DNA from 2 places in the Azospira sp. MPR-LB4 genome. Region 2 is predicted to be linked to the other one. Evidence: predicted binding sites of a transcription regulator. Region 2 holds the regulator's gene; the other holds the start of a gene.
What was found. The regulator FNR, encoded in region 2, switches genes on or off when oxygen is low (the NO sensors DNR and NnrR bind a similar motif). The targets are predictions, from matches to a motif close to TTGANCTAGNTCAA.
Positions count from the first base shown of each region.

Region 1: ubiU (ubiquinone anaerobic biosynthesis protein UbiU) is a predicted target of FNR. The motif match lies at 5,274-5,287, and genes of this name have one in related genera.

Region 1 covers NZ_CM179521.1:2,488,540-2,499,558, reverse strand. The annotation lists gene AC3QLZ_RS11770 (methyl-accepting chemotaxis protein) at 1-1,774, opposite strand, end outside; gene AC3QLZ_RS11765 (MgtC/SapB family protein) at 1,994-2,686, opposite strand; gene ubiT (ubiquinone anaerobic biosynthesis accessory factor UbiT) at 2,775-3,272, opposite strand; gene AC3QLZ_RS11755 (U32 family peptidase) at 3,274-4,185, opposite strand; gene ubiU (ubiquinone anaerobic biosynthesis protein UbiU) at 4,203-5,216, opposite strand; gene sigZ (RNA polymerase sigma factor SigZ) at 5,357-5,920, shown strand; gene AC3QLZ_RS11740 (permease) at 6,017-7,072, shown strand; gene AC3QLZ_RS11735 (thioredoxin family protein) at 7,082-7,321, shown strand; gene AC3QLZ_RS11730 (2Fe-2S iron-sulfur cluster-binding protein) at 7,534-7,881, opposite strand; gene nifK (nitrogenase molybdenum-iron protein subunit beta) at 7,946-9,466, opposite strand; gene nifD (nitrogenase molybdenum-iron protein alpha chain) at 9,599-11,019, opposite strand, start outside.
Region 2 covers NZ_CM179521.1:3,203,908-3,214,926, forward strand. The annotation lists gene AC3QLZ_RS15055 (hemerythrin domain-containing protein) at 123-575, shown strand; gene AC3QLZ_RS15060 (DUF2249 domain-containing protein) at 572-811, shown strand; gene AC3QLZ_RS15065 (hypothetical protein) at 870-2,168, shown strand; gene AC3QLZ_RS15070 (NnrS family protein) at 2,184-3,401, shown strand; gene AC3QLZ_RS15075 (SirB2 family protein) at 3,421-3,807, shown strand; gene AC3QLZ_RS15080 (hemerythrin domain-containing protein) at 3,818-4,396, shown strand; gene fnr (fumarate/nitrate reduction transcriptional regulator Fnr) at 4,493-5,239, opposite strand; gene hemN (oxygen-independent coproporphyrinogen III oxidase) at 5,391-6,788, shown strand; gene AC3QLZ_RS15095 (sulfite exporter TauE/SafE family protein) at 6,918-7,604, shown strand; gene AC3QLZ_RS15100 (universal stress protein) at 7,624-8,052, shown strand; gene AC3QLZ_RS15105 (heavy metal translocating P-type ATPase) at 8,236-10,671, shown strand; gene AC3QLZ_RS15110 (heavy-metal-associated domain-containing protein) at 10,825-11,019, shown strand, end outside.

The DNA of each region.
Region 1 (11,019 bases), 720 kb from region 2:
CCCGGCGGGTGCTGCCGTCCACCCGGGCGCTGTTGTCGTCCATGCCGGCCACGGCTTGATGGATGTCCTGCTGGATGGCGCTGATGGTGCTGCCGATCTCCCGGGTCGAGACGCCGGTGCGGTCGGCCAGCTTGCGCACCTCATCGGCCACCACGGAAAAGCCGCGGCCGTGCTCGCCGGCCCGGGCCGCCTCGATGGCGGCGTTGAGGGCCAGCAGGTTGGTCTGGTCGGCGATCTCCTGGATGGTCTGCACCACCTTGCCGATTTCCCGGCTGCGCTCCTCCAGGCTCTGGATCAGCTGCACGCTCTCGCGCACGCCGCTGACCACGCCGGCCATGTCGGCGGCGGCGGCCTCGGCCTGGACGGCGCCGCGGCCGGCAGCGGCGTCCGCCTCCTCGGTCATGCGCGCCGTCTCCCGGGCGTGTTCCGCCACTTCGGCGACGCTGACGCTCATCTGCTGCACCGCCGCCGCGGTGCGGGCGGCGGCCTCGCTCTGGCGGCCGGAGGCATGTTCCACCTGCTGGCTGGCCCGGGCCAGGTTGTCGCTGGCCTCCACCACGGCGCGGGCCGCCTGGCCGTTGCCGCGGATGAGGCCGGCGAAGGTTTCCGCCATGTGGTTGAAGCTGTGCCCGGCCTCGGCCACCTCGTCGCCGGAGACCAGTTCCACCCGGGCCCGCAGGTCGCCGCCGGCCATCACGGCGGCGGCGCCGCGCAGGCTGTGGATGCCGCGCATGATGGAGATGTAGGCGCCGGTAAAGCCGTAGACGATCACCAGCAGCAGCAGGGCGAGCCCCCCCAGCACCAGGTTGCGCACCAGCAGCAGCCTGCCCTGGCGCTCCGCCAGGAGACCGTCGATGGCCGGGGTCAGGGCCCGGGCCAGGTCCAGCACGGCGGCCATGGCCACGTCGCCCCGGGCGGCGTATTCGGCGGCGCCGATGTCGAAGTCGGTGGTGTCGATGACCTTGGTGGTGAGCACTTCCTGCAGGCCCAGGGAGGCGGTGCCGACATTGCCCGCCGGGCCTTCCAGGCCGGCCTTCAGCCCGGGCCGCAGCTGGGCGGCCTTGTCCACGTTCTCCAGGGTCCAGCCGATGAGGGGCTCCAGGCCGCCGCGCACCACCGTCAGCCGGTTGCGCAGGCCCGACTTGAGGCGCTTGCGCGCCACCGCGCCGAGGCCCGCATCCCGGGCCAGGCCCAGGCTTTCCACCAGCAGCGGCAGCTTCACCGAGAGGGTGTCCACCAGGGCGGCAGCGGCCACGTCGCCGTCCCGGCGCAGGCGGCTGCCGTCGGAGATCTGGCCGAGCCACTGGCGGCTCAGCTGGGACAGTTCCAGATAGGCCTCGAGACCGCCATCCGCCTCGTCTTCCGGGCGCAGGGCCGCCACCGCCTGCCAGCGGCCCTGCAGTTCGGCCCAGGCCGGGGCGGGACCGAGGGCGCCGGCCTGTTCCTGGGCCAGCTTGCCGACCCGGGCCAGGGCCTGTTCCACGGCGGCCCGGCGCTGGGGCAGGCGCTGCTGGAAATCCGCCTCGCCGGCGGCGGCGCCCTGGAAGGCGCCGTGCAGGTCATGCAGCGCCAGCATCAGTTCCAGGGCCGGCAACTGCAGGGCCAGCCCGGCCCGTTCCTGCTCCAGCTCGGCCAGGGCGCTCTGGCGGTCCGCCAGCAGCAGGCCGCCGAGGAGGATCAGGGGCAGGGCGAACAGGGCGCCGGTGGCCAGAAGCTTCTGGCGGTAGGAGAGGCGGCCAACCAGCCAGGCGGCGGGGGCGAATAGCGCTTTCATGGAGTCCGGTCCGAAAAAGTGTGACTTTTTTCAGGTTAACGGCCCAATGTGTCACGCCGATGAAATGCGTTTGTAATGATCACGGGCGCAGTGCCCGTCTGTCAGCAAAGAGGGACGGGCCTCTTCAGGACCCCTACCCCATGGTTCAGCACGGACGCGGGCCCGCGGGCATGGCAGCCGAAAAACCTTGCCCCCATTGGCTGACAGCCGGGCATCGTCTCAGTCGCCGGTGGGGGAGATGCGGAACTCCAGCAGGCCGTTGCCCTGACGCAGATGTTCGGCCAGGCGCTCAAAATTGTGCTTGCCGTAGGTCTTGATGATCATGCGGTACTCGTACACGGCGCCGGACTCGGACAGGCGGTAGCTCATGTTGGCGATACTGAAGCCGAAGCCCTGTAGCAGCTGCCGCACCGTATCCTCCACCGGGGCACCGCTGCCCGGATAGCGCAGAACCAAGTGGGCATAGGCCTGGCTCGGCACCCGGTACTCGATCCAGCGGAACAGGGCCAGGGTGCCCAGCACGGCGGCGGTGGAGATGAGGGCGGGAAAGTAGAAGCCGATGCCGTAGAGGATACCCAGGGCGGCGGTGATCCAGATGGAGGCGGCGGTGGTGAGGCCGCGCACCGTCAAGCCTTCCTTGAAGATGACGCCGGCGCCGAGGAAGCCGATGCCGGTCATGATGCCCTGGGCCATGCGGGTGGGATCGGTACGGATGGCTTCCAGGGGCATGGCGGTCATCCAGCGGCCCTGATAGGTGGTGACCACCATCAGCAGGGCCGAGGCCAGGCACACCAGGGCGTGGGTACGGAAGCCGGCGGGCCGGCCGTGGAAGCTGCGCTCCAGTCCCACCAGACTGCCGGCGACCCAGGCGCTGCCCAGGTGCAGGATGATTTCCAGGTAGTCGTTGGACATGGCATTCCTCCCTCTGGCTCAAGGGGAAAAAATGCCACCGCGCCGAAAGCGGGGCAAGCCCGGGTTTACCCCGGAGCGTGCTGGGGACTCAGGCCGTGCGGCCGGGACGGGGCAGGCCGGCAACCAGGGCGGAGAGGCGCTCCAGGCCGGGAATGCGGCCGACGCTGGGGGGCCACTCGATGGCGTCGAGCATGTTCTTCACCACCAGGCCCAGTTCGGTGTCGCCTTCGATGGAGAGCTGGCGATTGAAGAACAGGGTGTCCGGGTCCTCCTGGCGGCTGACCAGCTGCAGGTAGGCGGAGAGGTCGGCGCGGAAGGTCAGGTCGGGCTCGCCGGCGGCGCCGAAGACGGGACGGAACCAGCCGTTGGCGTAGGTGAAGCGGGCTTCGCCGCCGGTGTCGTTCACCGCCACCAGGAAGGTCTTGCCCGCCAGGCTCTGCAGGCTGTCTTCCGGCAACAGCTTCAGCTTGGCCGCGGTGTTGAGGCCGGAGACCAGGGCCAGGGCGTGGGGCCACTGGGGCAGGCGGGCACCGATCTTGGCGACGAACTCGGGCAGCTTGAAGGTGGGAATGGTGAAGTGGCTCATGTCAGGCTCCTGCATGCAGTTCGGTGGTGGCCGCCGCTGCCAGATCGATGCCGGCGCGGCCGAACCAGTAGCCGTCGCACAGGCCGTGCTCGGCCCACTGGGGCTGTTCCGCCACCTCTTCGCCGCGGCGGGCGCGCTCGAAGGCGGCGACGATGGCGGCAGTATGCGCCGGTTGGGGGCTGATGCGCACGGCGTCGATGCCCATCTGCGACAGTTCGGGCATCAGGTGCAGCAGGCTGTAGGTCTGGGCCGACATGGTCTGGATGCCGTTGATGACCAGGAAGGGCTGCTTTTCCCGGGTCAGCAGGGTCAGGCCCTCGCTGTGGTCCAGGCACTTGAACTGGCAGTCGTCCTTGTTCAGGTTGTAGTGCCGGGCGGTGAAGCAGCGGGCGGAGAAGGCCAGGGGAATCTTGCCGAAGGCGAAGACCTCCGTCTCCATGCCTGCCGGACGCGCCTGGTGCAGGGTCTGCACCAGTTCCCGGGTCGCCTCCAGGGGCGGCACCCAGCGCTTGGCGCCGAGGCCGGCGAAGTAGGCCAGGGCCGATTCGTTGTAGATGTTGAGGTGGGGGCCGCAGACGAAGGGCAGCTGCTTTTCCCGAGCCAGGCTGACGGCGCCCAGGTCGTTGGCCTCGAGGGAGCAGTTGCCCTCCTCCACCAGACGGCGCAGGGCCTTCAGGTCGCTTTCCGATTCCAGCAGGGCCTGGGCCGAGATCACCACCTCCTTGCCCGATTCGGCCAGGTCCCTGGCCAGGCCGATCCAGTCGCTGGTGCGCAGCTGCTGGCGGCGGGAGCACACCACTTCGCCCAGGTAGATGCGGTCCAGGGGCGTCTCCAGCATGGAGGCGTAGAAATTCATCACTTCCTGCTTGGGCCAGAACCACAGCAGGGGGCCGAGGGAGAGTTTCATGGTCATGTTCGTGCTTTCCTCTCTCAGCGCCAGGGCCGGTTGTAGGCGCCCAGGGTGGCCTGGTGGCCCTCGGAAACCTTGGTCAGTTCGGCCTGCCAGGAAGGCTTGACGCTGTAGCGGTCGTTGCCGTCCTTGAGGCTGTCCAGGGCGGCGCGCAGGGTGCGGGTGACCTGGGCGACGTAGGCCGGGCTGCGCTGGCGGCCTTCGACCTTGATGGCGCGGACGCCGATCTTGACGATCTCCGGCAGCACCGAGAGGACGTTGAGGGAGGTGGGTTCCTCCAGGGCGTAGTAGGTCTCGCCCTGGACCTCGAAGCGGCCCTTGCACAGGGTCGGGTAGCCGGCGTTTTCCTGGTCGCCGTAGCTGTCGATGAGGATGCCGTTGAGGCGGGCATCCATGCGGCCCGGATTCTTTTCCCAGCGCACGTACTTGGCCGGGGAACAGGCGCCGACGGTGTTGGGGGATTCGCCGCAGGCATAGGAAGAGAGCCAGCAGCGGCCCTCGTTCATGACGCAGAGGCTGCCGAAGCCGAACACCTCGATCTCCACCGGGGTGTTCTTGATGACGTGCTCTACCTGGGCCAGGGTCAGCACCCGGGGCAGCACGGCGCGGCGGATGCCGAATTCCTTGTGGCAGAAATTGACCGCCTCGTAATTGGTGGCGGAGCCCTGCACGGAGAGGTGCAGGTTGAGGTCCGGGTACTTCTCCCGGGCGTAGGCCAGCAGGCCCACGTCGGCCAGGATCAGGGCGTCCACGCCGAGGCCAGCGGCCACGTCCACCGCCTCCCGCCAGGCCTGCACGCGGCCGGGCTGGGCATAGGTGTTGAGGGCCAGCAGCACTTCCTTGCCGCGGCTCTGGGCGTAATGCAGCCCTTCGGCCATGGTCTTCTCGTCGAAATTGAGGCCGGCGAAGTTGCGGGCGTTGGTGTCGTTCTTGAAGCCCAGGTAGACGGTGTCGGCGCCGTTATCGACGGCAGCTTTGAGCGCCGGCAGGCTGCCGGCGGGGCAGACCAGTTCGGGCAAGGGATTGTTCGACATGGCAAAAATGGGGAATCCGGGGAAGCCGGGAGTATAGCCCCGCCCCCGCGCAACCCCTTGATTTCGGTCAAACAGGGGGCAGGGAGCGCCCGGCGGACTGCAGCCGGGCCGGGACAAACGTGTAAGCTGATGCGCTCCCCATGCCCCGAATGAATCCCATGAAGTGCGTCGATGCAGCCTGGAAAGCCCACGAGGCAGAACTGATGCGGTTCATCGCCGCCCGCCTGCCCGACCGGGAGGAGGCCCGGGACCTGCTCCAGGAGGTTTTCCTACGGGCGCTGCGGCAACCCGATGCCCTGTGCGGGGTGGAAAATCCCCGGGCCTGGCTGTTCCAGGTGGCCCGCAACCTGCTGATCGACCGCTTCCGCCTGCAGCGGCAGCAACTGCCCCTGGACGAAGACTGGCCCGCCGCCGAGATCCCCGAAGTCCCCCCGGTGGACAGGCTGGCCGACTGCCTGCCCCGGGTTCTCGGCGAACTGGCGGAGGCCGACCGGGAGGCCATCCGCCTGTGCGACATCGAAGGCCTGAGCCAGCAGGAATTCGCCCAGCGCCAGGGACTCTCCCTGGCCGCGGCCAAGTCCCGCGTGCAAAGGGCCCGCCGCCGGCTGCGGGCCCGCCTGGTGCAGGCCTGCCAGGTGCGTTTCGACGGCGAAGGCCAGGTCTGCTGCTTCGTGCCCCGGCCGCCCCTCCTTCCCCGGGACTAGCTGCATCCTTTTTGCCCCTGCTTCGTCTTCTGTGCGAGATGCCCCGTTGCCGGCCACGGCCGGGGCCAACACCGCCTTTCGCGAACAGGAGTGAAGATGAATGTGGAAATGAACACGGCGGCCCCGGCAAGGGGCCTGGGATGGCGCTGGCTATGCGGCACGGCGGCAGCCGCCGGACTTTGGTTCTGGCTCTACGGCAATCTGACGGCCATAGCCGATTTCGTCGTTGCCGCCCTGGGACAGAGCCGTCAGACGGCCCTGGGCGAAGCCCTGCACTTCTTCGTCTATGACACGCCCAAGGTCCTGCTGCTGCTGACCGGCATCGTCTTCCTGATGGGCGTGGTCCAGACCTTCTTCGCACCGGAGCGCACCCGCGCCCTGCTCTCCGGCAGGCGCACCGGGGTGGGCAACGTCCTGGCGGCCGGCCTGGGCATCGTCACGCCCTTCTGCTCCTGCTCCGCCGTGCCCTTTTTCATCGGCTTCCTCTCGGCGGGTGTGCCCCTGGGAGTGACCTTTTCGTTCCTCATCGCCGCCCCCATGATCAACGAGGTGGCCCTGGCCCTGCTCTTCGGCATGTTCGGCTGGCAGGTGGCCCTGCTCTACCTGGGACTGGGGCTGCTGGTCGCCATCCTGGCCGGACTGGTGATCGGCCACCTGAAGATGGAGGCCCACCTGGAAGACTGGGTGCGGGCGATCCAGGCGGGCGCCCCCGCCAGCTTTACCGGCGGCGGCATGAGCTGGGTGCAGCGGGGCCGCGCCGGCCTGGACCATGTGCGGGACATCGTCGCCAAGGTGTGGCCCTACGTGGTGGCCGGCATCGCCCTGGGCGCGGGCATCCATGGCTACGTGCCGGAGGACTTCATGGCCTCCTTCATGGGCAAGGACGTGTGGTGGGCGGTGCCGGCGGCAGTCGTGCTCGGCGTGCCCATGTACACCAACGCGGCCGGCATCATCCCGGTGGTGGAGGCCCTCATCGGCAAGGGCGCGGCCCTGGGCACAGTCCTGGCCTTCATGATGAGCGTCATCGCCCTTTCGGCGCCGGAGATGATCATTCTGCGCAAGGCCCTCAAGCCCCGCCTGATCGCCACTTTCGCCGGCGTGGTGGCCCTGGGGATCCTCCTCGTAGGTTACGTCTTCAACGCCGTTCTATAAGGAAGCATGATGAAAGAAGTGAAAGTCCTGGGCACGGGCTGTGCTAAATGCAAGACCCTGGTGGCCATGGTGGAACAGGCGGCCATGCGTACCGGCACCGCCATCGACCTGGAAAAAGTCGAGGACATGGCCCGCATCATCGGCTACGGCGTCATGGCGACGCCGGCCCTGGTGATCGAGGGCCGGGTGGTCCACAGCGGCAGCCTGCCGGAGGCTGGTGCCATCGACCGGCTGCTGCAGGAATCCTGACATTTCCGGTCCGCCAGGTGTCGGCGGCGTGCCAATGAAAAACCGGCTCCGGGTCGCCCCGGGCCGGTTTTCTCTTTTGATTGTTTCTCTGTTGGGGAGGTACGGAAGCTGGGAGAGTTACACCCCCGTACCGGTGCGACGAAACCGTGCAAGCTTTGCTGTCACGACCCGCCTTCGCTCCCCGTCGCACGGGAGAGTCGGCAGACCGGCGCTCAGAATTTGACCGCGATGTCCTCGTCCAGCAGCATGTACTGGCAGGCCAGGCGCCAGCCCGGGGCCAGGTCCTTCACCACCAGTTCGTCCAGCTCGGCCTGCTTGACCTTGCCGGCCAGCACCAGGGCGGTCTTTTCCTTTTCCGTCAGGTGGGCGGCCATGGGCTGCTTGTTGCCCAGGTGCAGCACTTCCACGGCGCAGGAGCCGCAGTTGCCGTCCTGGCACTCGAAATCCACGGGGATCTTGTGTTCCTTGGCCAGGCCGAGGATGGTGGAACGGTTGCCGGCCACGGCATACACGGTCACGTCCTTCTTCTGCTTGGGGGAGGAAAACGTCACGTTCGGCATTGAATCACTCCTGTAAAAAAATCCCGCCCGCCATCGAAGACCTGATGGACGGGCGGGCAGATCGTCACCGCACGACGTCGAAACTGGTGCCCTTCGGATCCTTGTCGAGCACGTCGAAGATCTTGTCGAGGATCTTCACGAGCACGTTGAGGCCGCCCTGGTAACCCCAGATGGGGAAGCGATGGTGGTGGTGCCGGTCGAAGATCGGGAAGCCGATCCGGATCAGGGGCACGCCCGTGTCACGCTCCAGGAACTTGCCGTAGGAGGAGCCGATGAGGAAGTCGGAAGGCTCGGTGGCGAGCAGGGAACGCATGTGCCACAGGTCCTTGCCGGCGTAGATCTTGGCTTCCTTGCCGAAGGGGCTGGCTTCCAGCAGGGCGCCGAGCTTGGTCTCGAAGTCCTTGGTGGAATTGGTGACCACGATGTGCTTGGGCTCGGCGCCGACTTCCAGGAGGAAGCTGACCAGGCCGTAGACCATGTCGGGGTCGCCGAACAGGGAGAAGCTCTTGCCGTGCAGATAGGCCTGGGAGTCGGCGATGGCGTCCACCAGACGGCCCCGTTCCTTTTCCAGCTCGGCCGGGATGGCCTTGCCGGTGACGCGGGAGACTTCCATGAGGAAGGCATCGGTGGCGGTGACGCCCACCGGGTTGTGGAAGGCGACGACTTCCTGGCCCTTTTCCTTGATGAACTCGCCGGTCTTGGCCGTGGAGAAGCCCTGCAGCAGGAAGGTGGCCTTGGCATTGACGGCGGCAATGCCGTCGTCGATCTTGGTGCCGCCGTCGTACATACGGAATTCGCCGTCGGCCGGGGTATCGAAGACGTCGGAGGGATCGGAGAGGACGGTGAAATCCACACCCATCAGGCCCAGCAGGCGCTTGATTTCCCGGTTGTTGCCGACGCAGTAGCCGTCGAAGCCGCCGTTCACGTTGATGGCGGCGCCTTCCTTGCGTTCCTGGCCGGCCCACAGGTTGGTCAGCACGCCCTTGAGCATGTTGTCGTAGCCGGTGATGTGGCTGCCGACGAAGGACGGGGTGTGGGCGAAGGGCACGCGGAAGTCTTCCGGAATGGAGCCCTTCTGCTTGGCGTTCTTGATGAAGCCGTCCAGGTCGTCGCCGATCACCTCGGCCATGCAGGTGGTGGAGACGGCGATCATCTTCGGCTTGTACAGCGCGTGGGCGTTTGCCAGGCCGTCGATCATGTTGTTCAGGCCGCCGAACACGGCCGCGTCTTCCGTCATGGAGTCGGAAACGCAGGAGGAAGGCTCCTTGAAGTGACGGTTCAGGTGGGAACGGAAGTAGGCGACGCAGCCTTGGGAACCATGCACATAGGGCAGGGTGCCTTCGAAGCCGGAGGCGCAGAGGACTGCGCCCAGGGGCTGGCAGGCCTTGGCCGGATTGACGGTCAGGGCTTCGCGCTTGAAGTTGATTTCCCGGTATTCCCAGGACTTGGTGAAGGCCTCGACTTCCTTGACCTTGTCGGCGGAAGCGCAGTCCTCGAACTGCTTCTTGCGGGCCATCAGGTCCTGGTATTCGGGCTGTTTGAACAGCTCGTTGTGGTCGAGCACTTTCTCAGCGGATTGCGGCATTTTGAATCTCCTTTTTACGCGCCGGGCGGTCATCCCCGCACCGACAGCGCTTCAAGTTTCCGGCTCCCCTAACCCTCTGCCGACCGGCAGCAGGCATGGGAGACGGACTTCGTACTTGCAGGCGGCCTGGGCTTACTTCTTCCAGGGGGCCTTGGTCATGCTCCAGACCGGGCTGTTGATGGCCATGTCCATGTCGCGGGCGAAGATGGCGAAGCCGTCGTAGCCGTGATACGGGCCGGAGTAGTCCCAGGAGTGCATCTGGCGGAAGGGGATGCCCATCTTCTGGAAGATGTACTTTTCCTTGACGCCGGAACCCACCAGGTCGGGACGGATCTTTTCGGCGAACTTCTCGAACTCGAAGCCGGTCACGTCGTCGTAGATCAGGGTGCCGTCTTTGACGTAGTGGGTGGTGCGCTGGTAGTCGTCGCCGTGGGCGAATTCGTAACCGGCACCGACCACTTCCATGCCCAGGTCCTCATAGGCGCCGACCACGTGACGGGGACGCAGGCCGCCCACGTACAGCATGACCTTCTTGCCCGTCAGGCGCGGCTTGTACTTGGCGATGATGCCGTCCACCATGGCCTGGTACTTGGCGATGACCTTCTCGGCGTTTTCCTTGATCGTGTCGTCGAAGTGGGAAGCGATTTCCCGCAGGGAGGCAGCGATCTTGGAGGGGCCGAAGAAGTTGTACTCGACCCAGGGAATGCCGTACTTCTCTTCCATGTGCCGGCTGATGTAGTTCATGGAACGGTAGCAGTGCAGCAGGTTGAGCTTGGCCTTGGGGGTCTTTTCCATTTCCGCCAGGGTGCCGTCGCCGGACCACTGGGCGATCACGCGCAGGCCCATCTCTTCCAGCAGGATGCGGGAGGACCAGGCGTCGCCGCCGATGTTGTAGTCGCCGATGATGGTGACGTCGTAGGGGGTGGATTCGAAGCCCTTGTTGTCGGCCTTGTCCAGGACCCAGTCGCGCACCATGTCGTTGGCGATGTGGTGGCCCAGGGACTGGGAGACGCCGCGGAAGCCTTCGCAACGCACCGGCACGATGGTCTTGGAGATTTCCTTGGTCTTCTTCTTGGCCACGGCCTCGATGTCGTCACCGATGAGGCCGATGGGACATTCGGACTGGATGGAGATGCCGCGGGCCAGGGGGAAGATTTCCGTGATCTCGTCGATCACCTTGTCCAGCTTCTTGTCGCCGCCGAAGACGATGTCCTTCTCCTGGAAGTCGGAGGTGACCTGCAGGACGGTGAAGTTGTCCACGCCGACGGTGCCGGAGGCGTAGTTGCGACGGGTGCCCCAGGAGTACTGGCCGCAGCCCACGGGACCGTGGGAGATGTGCACCATGTCCTTGATCGGGCCCCACACCACGCCCTTGGAGCCGGCATAGGCACAACCGCGGATGGTCATGACGCCGGGCAGGGACTTGATGTTGGACTTCACGCCGCAGTCGGGCTTGCCCTCTTCGTACACGTTGAGGTGCTTGGCGCGCTTCTTGGCGGCCTTCTCCGGGTAGGCTTCGAGCACCTCCTGGATCAGCGCCTGGTTGCGCGTTT
Region 2 (11,019 bases):
GGCCTCTCCCGCCCTCCTGTTTCGCCCGGCGCCGGACACCTGTCCGGCGCTTTTGATTCCAGTCAAGGAGTCCTCCTGCCGGGCTGGGCAGAATCTGCCTGAACCCCAGAGAGGAAGCAGGCATGACCCCCATCCGAGACTACATGAGTGGCGACCACCGCCGCTGCGACGACCTGTTCGCGGCCGTGGAGCAGTCCCTCGCCCAACCCGACCCGGCCTTGCCGGCCCAGCTCTTCGCCGATTTCTGCCAAGCCACCCTGGCCCATTTCCAGGCGGAAGAGGAAACCCTCTTTCCCGCCTTCGAGCAGGCCACCGGCATCCGCATGGGGCCCACCCAGATGATGCGGCTGGAACATGTGCAGATGCGCAGTCTCATGGACGAGGCGCGCCAGGCCCTGGCCGCCGGCGACCAGGACGACTACCTGGGGGCGGCCGAGACCCTGCTGATCCTCATGCAGCAGCACAACCTGAAGGAAGAAAACGTCTTGTATCCCATGTGCGACGAACATCTGGCCGGGCATGCCGGTGAGCTGCTGCCCCTGCTGCAGAAGACCACCGGGAGTGCCCAGTCATGAGTGCCCGCGACGAAGCCACCCTGGTGGTGGATGCCCGCATGATGGAGCCGCCCGAACCCTTCGTGCGCACCATGGAGGGCCTGGATGAGCTGAAGGACGGGGAAAAGATGCTGCTCCTGCTCTACCGGGAGCCCCATCCCCTGTACCGCACCCTGGTGAACAACGGCTATACCTACCGTTCCCAGACCGCAGAAGACGGCACGGTGGAGATTCTCATCTGGAAGGTGGCGGCCTGAGGTCCCTGGCGCCGGCCCGTCGCCGCTGATCGTCACGCCGCCGCCCAGGACGCTTCCCATGCAAGCCATGCTGTCCTTCGACCAGGCCCCGCCCCTGGCGGCGCCCCTGCGCTTCTTCCTCAGCGCCCCCCTGTTCGCGGCGGCCGCCGGCCTGCTCCTGCTGCTCCTCGGGCCGGAGCTGCTGGCCTCCCGCTGGACCGCCGGCGCCCTGGCCTTCACCCACCTGCTGACGGCCGGCTTCATGCTGCAGACCATGGTCGGTGCCCTGCTGCAGATCCTGCCGGTGGCCACCGGCGCCGGCGTGGCCCGGCCCCTGGGCGTGGCCCGGGCGGTGCACGGCCTGCTTACCCTGGGGCTGCTGTTCCTGGTGGGGGCCTTCCTCACCTACCGCAGCGAACTGTTCCAGGGCGCCCTGTTGTGTCTCGGTGGCGGCATTCTTATCTTCCTCGTTGCCGTCGGCCGGGCCCTGGTTCAGATTCCCATGGGCAGCACCATCCAGTGGGCCCTCAAGCTGGCCGTGGCCGGCCTCGGCGTGACGGTGCTGCTGGGCCTGTCCATGCTGGTCAACCTGGCCTGGGGGCTGTCCTGGCCCCTGCTGGAAATCACCGGCATCCACCTGGCCTGGGGCCTGGTGGGCTGGGGCGTGCTGCTGCTGTCCGGCGTCGCCTACGTGGTGGTGCCCATGTTCCTCCTGACGCCGGCTTTTCCCGGCTGGCTGACCCGGCTCCTGGCGCCCCTGCTGTTCCTGCTGCTGGCCCTGTGGAGCGGCGCCGAGGCGGCCGGCTGGGGCGGCGCCCCCCTCCTGGCGGCCCTGGTGGCGGCCGGTTGCGGCACCTTTGCCCTGGCGACCCTGTGGTTGCTGGTGCGCAGCAAGCGGGCCAGGCTCGATGCCACCCAGCGCTACTGGCGGCTGGGGCTGGCCTGCGCCGTCGGCGGGGCGGCCCTGTGGGCGGTGGGGCAGCTGTGGCCGGCCCTGGGCCTGTGGCCCGGGCTGCCCCTGCTGCTGGGCATGCTCCTGCTGGTGGGCGGGTTCATGTCGGTGATCACCGGCATGCTGTACAAGATCGTGCCCTTCCTCATCTGGCTGCATCTGCAGAACGCGGGCCAGGGCCGGGTGCTGGCGCCGAACATGAAGCGCATCCTGGCCGAGAGCGCCATGGCGCGGCAGATGGCGGCCCATGCCGCTTCCCTGGCCCTGCTGCTGGCCGCCGTGGTCCGCCCCGCCTGGTTCGCCTGGCCGGCCGGACTGGCCCTGCTGCTGTCCAACCTGTGGTTGCTGGTGAACCTCTGGCGCTGCCTGCAGGTCTATCGGCGGCACCTGCGGCATATCGGCGAGCAACTCGCCACGGCTGCCTGATTTTTCGGAGATTCCATGTTCAAGGCCTTTTTCAGCGCCCCCCACCGGGTCATGTTCGCCCTCGGCGCCCTGCAGAGCCTGCTGGCGGTGCTGTTCTGGGCGGCGGACCTGGGCGGCCGCTATGCCGGACTCTATGGGGCTCCGGCCTGGGCCCTGCCCGGCATCTGGCTGCATGGGGCCCTGATGCTGTTCGGCCTGTTCCCCCCCTTCATCTTCGGCTTTCTCATGACGGCCCTGCCCAAGTGGGTGAGCGCCCCGGCCCTGACGCGGGGCCAGTACCTGCCGGCCTTCGCTCTGCTGGCAGGCGGCTGGCTGCTCTTCTGGGGCGGCCTGCTGGCGGCGCCCCTGGCCGTGTCCGGCCTGGTGGTGGCGTCCCTCGGCTGGCTGTGGGGCTTGGTCGCCCTGGCCCGGGCCGTGACCTGGCCCCAGCCCCGGGGCTTCGCACCGGACCGTTCCCACGCCTACGCGCTGCTGGCCGCCCTGGGGCTGGGCCTGGTCGCCCTCTGGGCCTATGCCTGGGGCCTGGCAGCCATGGCCGGCGACGGGGTGCGGGCCGGCATCGAGCTGGGGCTGTGGGGCTGCCTGCTGCCGGTGTTCTTCATCGTCAGCCATCGCATGCTGCCCTTCTTCACTGCAGCGGTGCTGAAGAACTACACCATCTACCGACCCATGCCCCTGCTGTGGCTGGTGCTGGCCTGTTTCCTTGGCCACGCCCTGCTGGCCCTGGTCGGCTGGCACGGAGCCCTGTGGCTGCCGGACGCCGTTGCCGCCGCCGTGGTCATCCATTTCTCCTGGAAGTGGCAGCTTCGGCGCAGCCTGGCGGTGCCCATGCTGGCCATGATCCACGGCGCCACCGTCTGGCTGGGCCTGGGGCTGGTGCTCTATGCCTGCCAGGGGCTGGCCCTGGCGCTGGGCGGCAGCTTCGGCGGCCTGGCGCCCCTGCACGCCATCAGCATCGGCTATTTTGTTTCCATGCTGCTGGGCATGGTCACCCGGGTCACCCTGGGGCATTCGGGCCGGCCCATCAACGCCGGGGATCAGACCACCTGGCCCCTGTTCTGGCTGTTCCAGAGCGTGCCCCTGCTGCGCATCGCCGGCGAGTTCCTGCCCCTGTCCGGCCCCTTCAACCTGCAGTGGCTGGCCAGCCTGGCCTGGCTGCTGGTGTTCGCCCTGTGGGTGCGGCGCCACGGCGCCATGTACCTGCGGCCCCGGCCCGACGGCCAGCCCGGCTGACGGATCGCGGAGCCATCCCATGTACCTGGCCCTCAAGCATCTGCACATCACCTGCGTCGTCCTCTCCGGCCTCGGATTCCTCCTGCGCGGATTCTGGATGCTGCAGGAGTCGCCTCGACTGCAGGGGCGCCTGCCGCGGGTGGCGCCCCATGTGGTGGATACCCTGCTGCTCGGCAGCGCCCTGGCCCTGGCCTTTCTCTCCGGCCAGTATCCCTTCGTCCAGGGCTGGCTGACGGCCAAGGTGCTGGCCCTGCTGGCCTACATCGGCTGTGGCAGCGTGGCCCTCAAGCGGGGGCGCAGCAAGGCGGTGCGGGGCATCTTTTTCGTCATGGCCCTGTCGTGTTTCGCCTATATCGTTTCCGTTGCCCTGACGCGTCATCCCGCCGGCTTCTTCGCCGGTCTGTGAAAGGAATTGCATGAGCCACAGCCTGTTGGGCGCCGCCGCCCCCAGTTTCGACGAACCCCTGGAAATGCTGGATGCCTGTCACGGTCGCATCCAGGCCCAGATCGAGACCCTGCGTCGCCTGGTGCAGCACCTGCCCCGGCACGGTGCCGACCAGGCTGCCCGGGAGGCGGCCCAGGGCGTGCTGCGCTATTTCTCCGTGGCCGCTCCCCATCACCATGCGGACGAGGAGGATGACCTCTTTCCCGCCCTGCGGGCGAGCCAGGCGGTGGCCCGGGAAGCGGCGGTGGCGGCTCAGGTGGAGGCCCTCATCGAGCGCATCCTGGCCGATCACCGGCGCATGGACCGGGCCCGGGACGAGGTGCTGGCCCGCCTGCAGGCCATCGTCGCGGCCCAGCCGGGGGAATGCAGCGAGGCCCTGCCGGCGGCCATGGTGGAAGGGCTGGCCGAGCTTTATCTGGGACACATCGATCTGGAAACCCGGGAGCTGCTGCCCCTGGGGCGGCGCCTGCTGTCCCCCGAGCAGGCGGCCGCCGTCGGCCGCAGCATGGCGGCACGGCGGGGGGCGGTGTTTCCGGAAGGGGAACAGTAGGACTGCCGGCACTCCTGGACTAAGCCCGGGCAATAATCCGGGCAATAAAAAAAGCGGCTCCGCGGAGCCGCTTTTTTGTTTGACGCTTGCCCGGGATCAGGCCGACTGGTGGGTCATCAGCTTTTTCAGGCCCGGGATGTCCAGGATGCGGATGTGCTTTTGCTGCACGGCGATCAGACCTTCTTCCTGGAAGCGGGAGAAGGCGCGGGAAACGGTTTCCAGCTTGAGGCCCAGGTAGCTGCCGATTTCTTCCCGGGTCATGCGCAGGTAGAACTCGGCGTGGGAATAGCCGCGGGCGGTGAAGCGCTGGGAGAGATTGAGGAGGAAGGCGGCCAGCCGTTCTTCCGCCCGCATGGTGCCGAGCAGCATCATGACCCCGTGGTCGCGCACGATCTCCCGGCTCATCACCTTGTGGAAGTGGTGCTGCAGGGCCACGATCTCCCGGGACAGGCCTTCCAGGCGGGGGAAGGGGATGATGCAGACTTCGCTGTCTTCCAGGGCCACCGCGTTACAGGAATGGTGTTCGGTGCTGATGCCGTCCAGGCCCAGCAGCTCGCCGGCCATCTGGAAGCCGGTGACCTGGTCGCGGCCGTCTTCCAGCAGCACGTCGGTCTTGAAGAAACCGGCGCGGATGGCGTAGATGGATTCGAAGGCCTCCCCGGCCCGGTACAGGTGGTCGCCGCGCTTGATCTTGCGGCGGGTGCTGACCAGTTCGTCCAGCTTGGACATCTCGGTCTCGTTGAGACCGTAGGGAAGACACAGTTCTTGCAGGTTACAGTTCGAGCAGGCGGTCTTGATGACCGACAGGGTAATTTCTTGGGCGCTGGTCTTCTTCAACGGCATGCTGTTCCTCGCTGGGCCAAGGGCGTTCGGATGGTGGTAACCTGCGCCGGAAGGCCCTTTGGAAGCCTTTGATCCAGGTCAACGTGCCCCAGTTCCTGCACCACGATAATAAGCCGCACCTAATGTGTGGTTCTGCAACGACTGTTTTTCAATGACATTTACCGCCAACAACCTGGTTTTCGATCCCCAGATCATCCGCCGCTTCGACGTCAATGGACCGCGCTACACGTCCTATCCGACGGCTGACCGTTTTGTCGAAGCCTTCGATGCCGAGGCCCTGAAGCTGTGGTTGGGCAAACGCAACATCGGCGGTATCAGCCGACCGCTGTCATTATACTTCCACATCCCCTTCTGTAACACCATCTGCTACTACTGCGCCTGTAACAAGATCATCACCAAGGATCACGGCCGCAGCGCCAAGTACATCAAGTACCTGGGCAAGGAGATGGCCCTGCAGGCCGAGTACCTGCTGGACGGGGATCGGGAAGTCTCCCAGCTGCACTGGGGCGGCGGCACGCCCACCTTCCTCTCCCATGAGGAAATGCACCAGCTGATGGACCTCACCCACCGCCATTTCAAGCTGGTGGATGGGGCCGAGATTTCCATCGAAGTGGATCCGCGCAAGGTGGACCGGCCCACCGTGGCCCTGCTCGGCGAGCTGGGCTTCAACCGCATGAGCCTGGGCGTCCAGGATTTCGACGAGCGGGTGCAGCAGGCCATCAATCGCATCCAGACCGAGGAAGAAACCTTCACGGTGATGGACCAGGCGCGCAAGAGCGGCTTCAAGTCCATCAGCGTGGACCTCATCTACGGCCTGCCCCACCAGACGGTGATGGGCTTCAACCGCACCCTGGAGCGGGTCCTGGCCATGGACCCGGAGCGTCTCTCCATCTACAACTATGCCCACCTGCCGGGCCTCTTCAAGCCCCAGCGGCGCATCAACGAGAGCGACCTGCCCAACGCCGACACGCGCCTGCAGCTGCTCTCCCTGGCCATCAAGAAGCTGACCGATGCCGGCTACGTCTTCATCGGCATGGACCACTTCGCCAAGCCGGACGACGAGCTGGCCGTGGCCCAGCGCCAGGGCCGGCTGCACCGCAATTTCCAGGGCTACTCCACCCATGCGGACTGCGACATGCTGTCCTTCGGCATTTCCTCCATCGCCAAGGTGGGGCCCACCTACAGCCAGAACTACCGCACCCTGGACGAGTACTACGACCGCCTGGACGCCGGCGTGCTGCCGGTGCTGCGGGGCATCGAGCTGACCGCCGACGACCTGCTGCGCCGTTCCATCATCCAGGCCCTGATGTGCCATTTCGAAATCTCCACCGAGTCCATCGAAATCGCCCACCTGATCGACTTCAAGAAGTACTTCGCCGCCGAACTGGAGGACCTGAAGGAACTGGAGCGGGGCGGGCTGGTGAAGGTGGACGACAAATGGATCACCGTGCTGCCCCCGGGACGTCTCCTGGTGCGGGCCATCTCCATGGTGTTCGACAAATATCTGCGCGCCGATCGGCAGCGCACCCGTTACAGCAAGGTCATCTGACCGGGCTACGGGATACCGCGTTTAACTTGAGGCAAGCCTCAGGGGGGAAAAGCCGGGCGCTGGGGGAAACCCCAGTGCCCGGTATAATTTTGGCCATGGCCTTTTTCACTTTCCGCACGGCGCTCCCACGTGGCTGACTCCTTCCTGCCCACCCTGCTTTCCGTCCTCCTCGTCGGCTTTCTCGGCGGCACCCACTGCATCGGCATGTGCGGCGGCATCGTCGGCGCCCTCTCTCTGGGGCAGGCCGGAGGCAGCCGCTGGTCCCTGCATCTGGCCTACAACCTGGGGCGTATCGCCAGCTATGGCCTGGCCGGCCTCCTGGCGGGGGCCGTCGGCGCGGCCGGCGCCCACCTGGGAGAGCAATGGTCCCTGCGCCTGGTGCTCTACGTGCTGGCCAACCTGATGCTGGTGGCCCTGGGCCTTTATCTGCTTGGCGCCACCCAGGCCCTGGCGTGGACCGAGCGGGCAGGCCAGGGCCTGTGGCGCCGTCTGCAGCCCTTTTCCAAACGTTTTCTGCCCGCCCGCAGCCCGGCCCAGGCCTTTCCCCTGGGCTTGCTGTGGGGCTGGCTGCCCTGCGGTCTGGTATACAGTGTGCTGACCACCGCCCTGGTGAGCGGCAGCGCCGCCCGGGGCGGCGCGGTGATGCTGGCCTTCGGCCTGGGCACCCTGCCCAACCTGCTGCTGGCCGGCCTCCTGGCGGCGCGGCTGAAGGATTTCGTGCGGCGCCCCTGGGTGCGCGGCATCGCCGGGCTGAGCGTGCTCGGCTTCGGCCTGTGGGGCCTGCTGGGTGCCTGGCGCCTGGCCCATAACATCTAGAAATGCTGAGGAGCAGACGATGCTGAATTTCCTGCTGGCGGTCGATGGTTCCGCTTGTTCCCTGCGGGCCGTGGATCACCTGATTTCCCGCCTCTCCTGGTACCGGGAAGTGCCGACGGTGCACCTGCTCTACGTGCATCCGCCCATTCCCGACGGCCGGGTGCAGCGCCACCTGGGCCACGAAACCCTGGAGCGCTACTACCGGGAGGACAGCGTGGAACGCCTGGAGGCGGCCGAGGCCAAGCTCAAGGCCGCCGGGGTGGCCTACCAGCGGCACATCCACGTGGGCCAGCCGGGGGCCGTCATCGCCCATCAGGCCGCTGAACTGGGGGCCGACCTGGTGCTGCTCGGCAGCCACGGCTGGAGCGCCATCGCCGGGGCCGTCATGGGCTCGGTGGCCACCCGGGTGGTGCATGAAACCACGGTGCCCGTCCTGCTGGTGAAATAGGCGGCAGGCCGTCTGCCAGCGCAGCCGGCCTGATCCCCGGCATGAGCGGGCGGGGAGGAGGGCTGCGTCCATCCCCGCGCAACGAAGAAACCCCTGGCCGTGCCGGCGGTCTGTAACCATGGGGTTTGAGCCCCTCTGTTACTGGCGGCTAAGGGCGCCTGCGCCCATAATTAGCCATTGCTAATGTTTCTTGCCGAGTTGCCCGTGTCCCAGTCCCCTGCCGCTCCTTCTTCCTCCCGCCTCGACCTGCCCATTGCCGGCATGACCTGCGCCGCCTGTTCGGCCCGCATCGAGAAAGTGCTGAACCGCCTGCCCGGCGTGGAAGCCAGCGTCAATCTGGCGGCGGAGCGGGCCAGCGTCGCCTTGAACAGCGAGGAAACCACGCCCCAGCGGGTGGTGGAGGCCATCGAGAAGGCCGGTTTTTCCGTGCCGCCGGCCACGGTGGAACTGGAACTTACCGGCATGACCTGCGCCGCCTGCGCGGCCCGCATCGAGAAGGTGCTGAACCGTCTGCCCGGCGTCGAAGGTGCGGTGAACCTGGCCGCCGAGCGGGCCCGTATCCGCTACGTGCCGGGTCTGGTGGATACGGCCCGGCTGATCAGTGCCGTGGAAAAAGCCGGCTTCGGCGCCCGGGTGGCCAGCGACACCACCCGGGAAGAGGAAAAGGCCCGCAAGGCCGCCCTCTACGCCGCCGAGAAGCGCCGCTTCTTCATCGCCGCCCTGCTCACCCTGCCCCTGGTGGCCCAGATGGTCACCATGTTCGGCCCGGCGCCGGAACATGGCCACAGCGATCTGCTGCCTCGCTGGCTGCAACTGCTGCTGGCCACCCCGGTGCAGTTCTGGATCGGCTGGCGCTTCTACGACGGCGCCTACAAGGCCCTGCGCGGCGGTGGCGCCAACATGGACGTGCTGGTGGCCCTGGGCACCACCATGGCCTACGTCTTTTCCCTGGTGGTGACCCTCTTCGGGCTGGAGCACCAGCACGTCTATTTCGAAGCCTCCGCCGCCGTCATCACCCTGGTGCTGCTGGGCAAGCTGCTGGAGGCCCGGGCCAAGGCCAAGACCACCGCCGCCCTGGAAGCACTGGTGCGCCTGCAGCCCAAGACCGCCCGGGTCGAACGCCATGGTGAACTGGTGGAGCTGGACGTGGCCCTGCTCATTCCCGGCGACGTCTTCATCGTCCGCCCCGGCGAAGCGGTGCCGGTGGACGGAGAGGTGATCGAGGGCGCTTCCAGCGTCAATGAAGCCATGCTCACCGGCGAGTCCATGCCCGTCGGCAAGCAGGCGGGCGACGCCGTCTTCGCCGCCACCAGCAACGGCCAGGGCATGCTGCGCTGCCGTGCTACCGGCGTCGGCGAACACACCCTGCTGGCCGGCATCATCCGCCTGGTGGCCGAGGCCCAGGGCTCCAAGGCCCCGGTGCAGCGGCTGGCCGACAAAATCTCTGCCATTTTCGTGCCGGTGGTCTGCGCCATCGCCCTGGTCACCTTCGGTCTGTGGTGGTGGCTGGGGGGCGATTTCACCACCGCCCTGGTCAATGCGGTGGCGGTGCTGGTCATCGCCTGCCCCTGCGCCCTGGGCCTGGCCACGCCCACCGCCATCATGGTGGGCACCGGCCGGGGCGCCGCCGCCGGCATCCTGGTGAAGAATGCGGAAGCCCTGGAGCGGGCGGAAAAATTGAAAGTGCTGGCGGTGGACAAGACCGGCACCCTGACCCGGGGCGAACCGGCGGTGACCGACATCGTCGCCCTGGGCGCCAGCGAAGACGAGGTGCTGGCCCTGGCGGCAGCCCTGGAGCAGGGCTCGGAACATCCCCTGGCCCGGGCCGTGCTGGCCGAACAGAAAGCCCGGGGCCTGGCGATGCAGGCGGTGAGCGGCTTTGCCGCCGTGGCCGGCCACGGGGTGGAAGGGACGGTTTCCTCCCGGGCCCTGCTGCTGGGCAGCCCGTCCTGGGCGGCGGAGCGGGGTGCCATGGTGGAGAATGGCGTCCTTGCTGCCTTGCAGGGACAGGGAAAGACGGTGGTGGTGCTGGCCGAACAGCAGGCCGATGGCAGCGTGGCCCTGGGCCTGATCGCCATCGCCGACCCCCTGCGGGAAAGTTCCAAGGCTGCGGTGGCGCGGCTGCTGGCCTTGGGCGTGGAAGTGGTGATGCTCACCGGAGACAACCGGGCCACGGCGGCGGCCATTGCCGCCCAGGCCGGTATCGCCCGTTTCGAGGCCGAAGTATTGCCCGGCGACAAGGCAGCGGCGGTGCAAAAACTGAAACAGGGCGGCCGTCTGGTGGCCATGGCCGGCGACGGCATCAACGACGCCCCGGCCCTGGCGGCAGCCGACGTCAGCTTCGCCATGGGCGCCGGTTCCGACGCCGCGGTGGAGGCCGCCGACCTGACCCTGGTGAAAAGCGACCTCATGGGTGTGGCCCACGCCATTGCGCTTTCCCGGGCCACCCTGTCGAAGATCCGCCAGAACCTGTTCTTCGCCTTCATCTACAACGTGCTGGGCATTCCCCTGGCCGCCTTCGGCCTGCTCAACCCGGTGGTGGCCGGCGCCGCCATGGCCTTGAGTTCGGTGTCGGTGGTGAGCAATTCCCTTCTGCTGCGGCGCTGGTTGCCGAAATAGGGGCGTTAGCCACAGAGGACACAGAGTTCACAGAGGGTTCTTTGTCGTTGTTGATGTGGGTTCTGCGTCGACCACCGGCCTGGAAGGCGCCGATGGTTTTAAACTCTGTGTTCTCTGTGCCCTCTGTGGCCAAGTTTTTTAAGTGAGGATTCCATGGCAACAACAACCATCCCCGTCGGCGGCATGAGCTGCCAGAAATGTGTGGCCTCCCTTACCGGCGTGCTGTCCAAGCTGCCCGGGGTGGAAAAGGCCGAAGTGCTGCTGGAGCCGGGCCAGGCCACCGTCACCTACGATCCGGCCCAGGTGGGCGAGGCCCGCCTGCGGGAAGCGGTGGAGGATGCGGGCTTC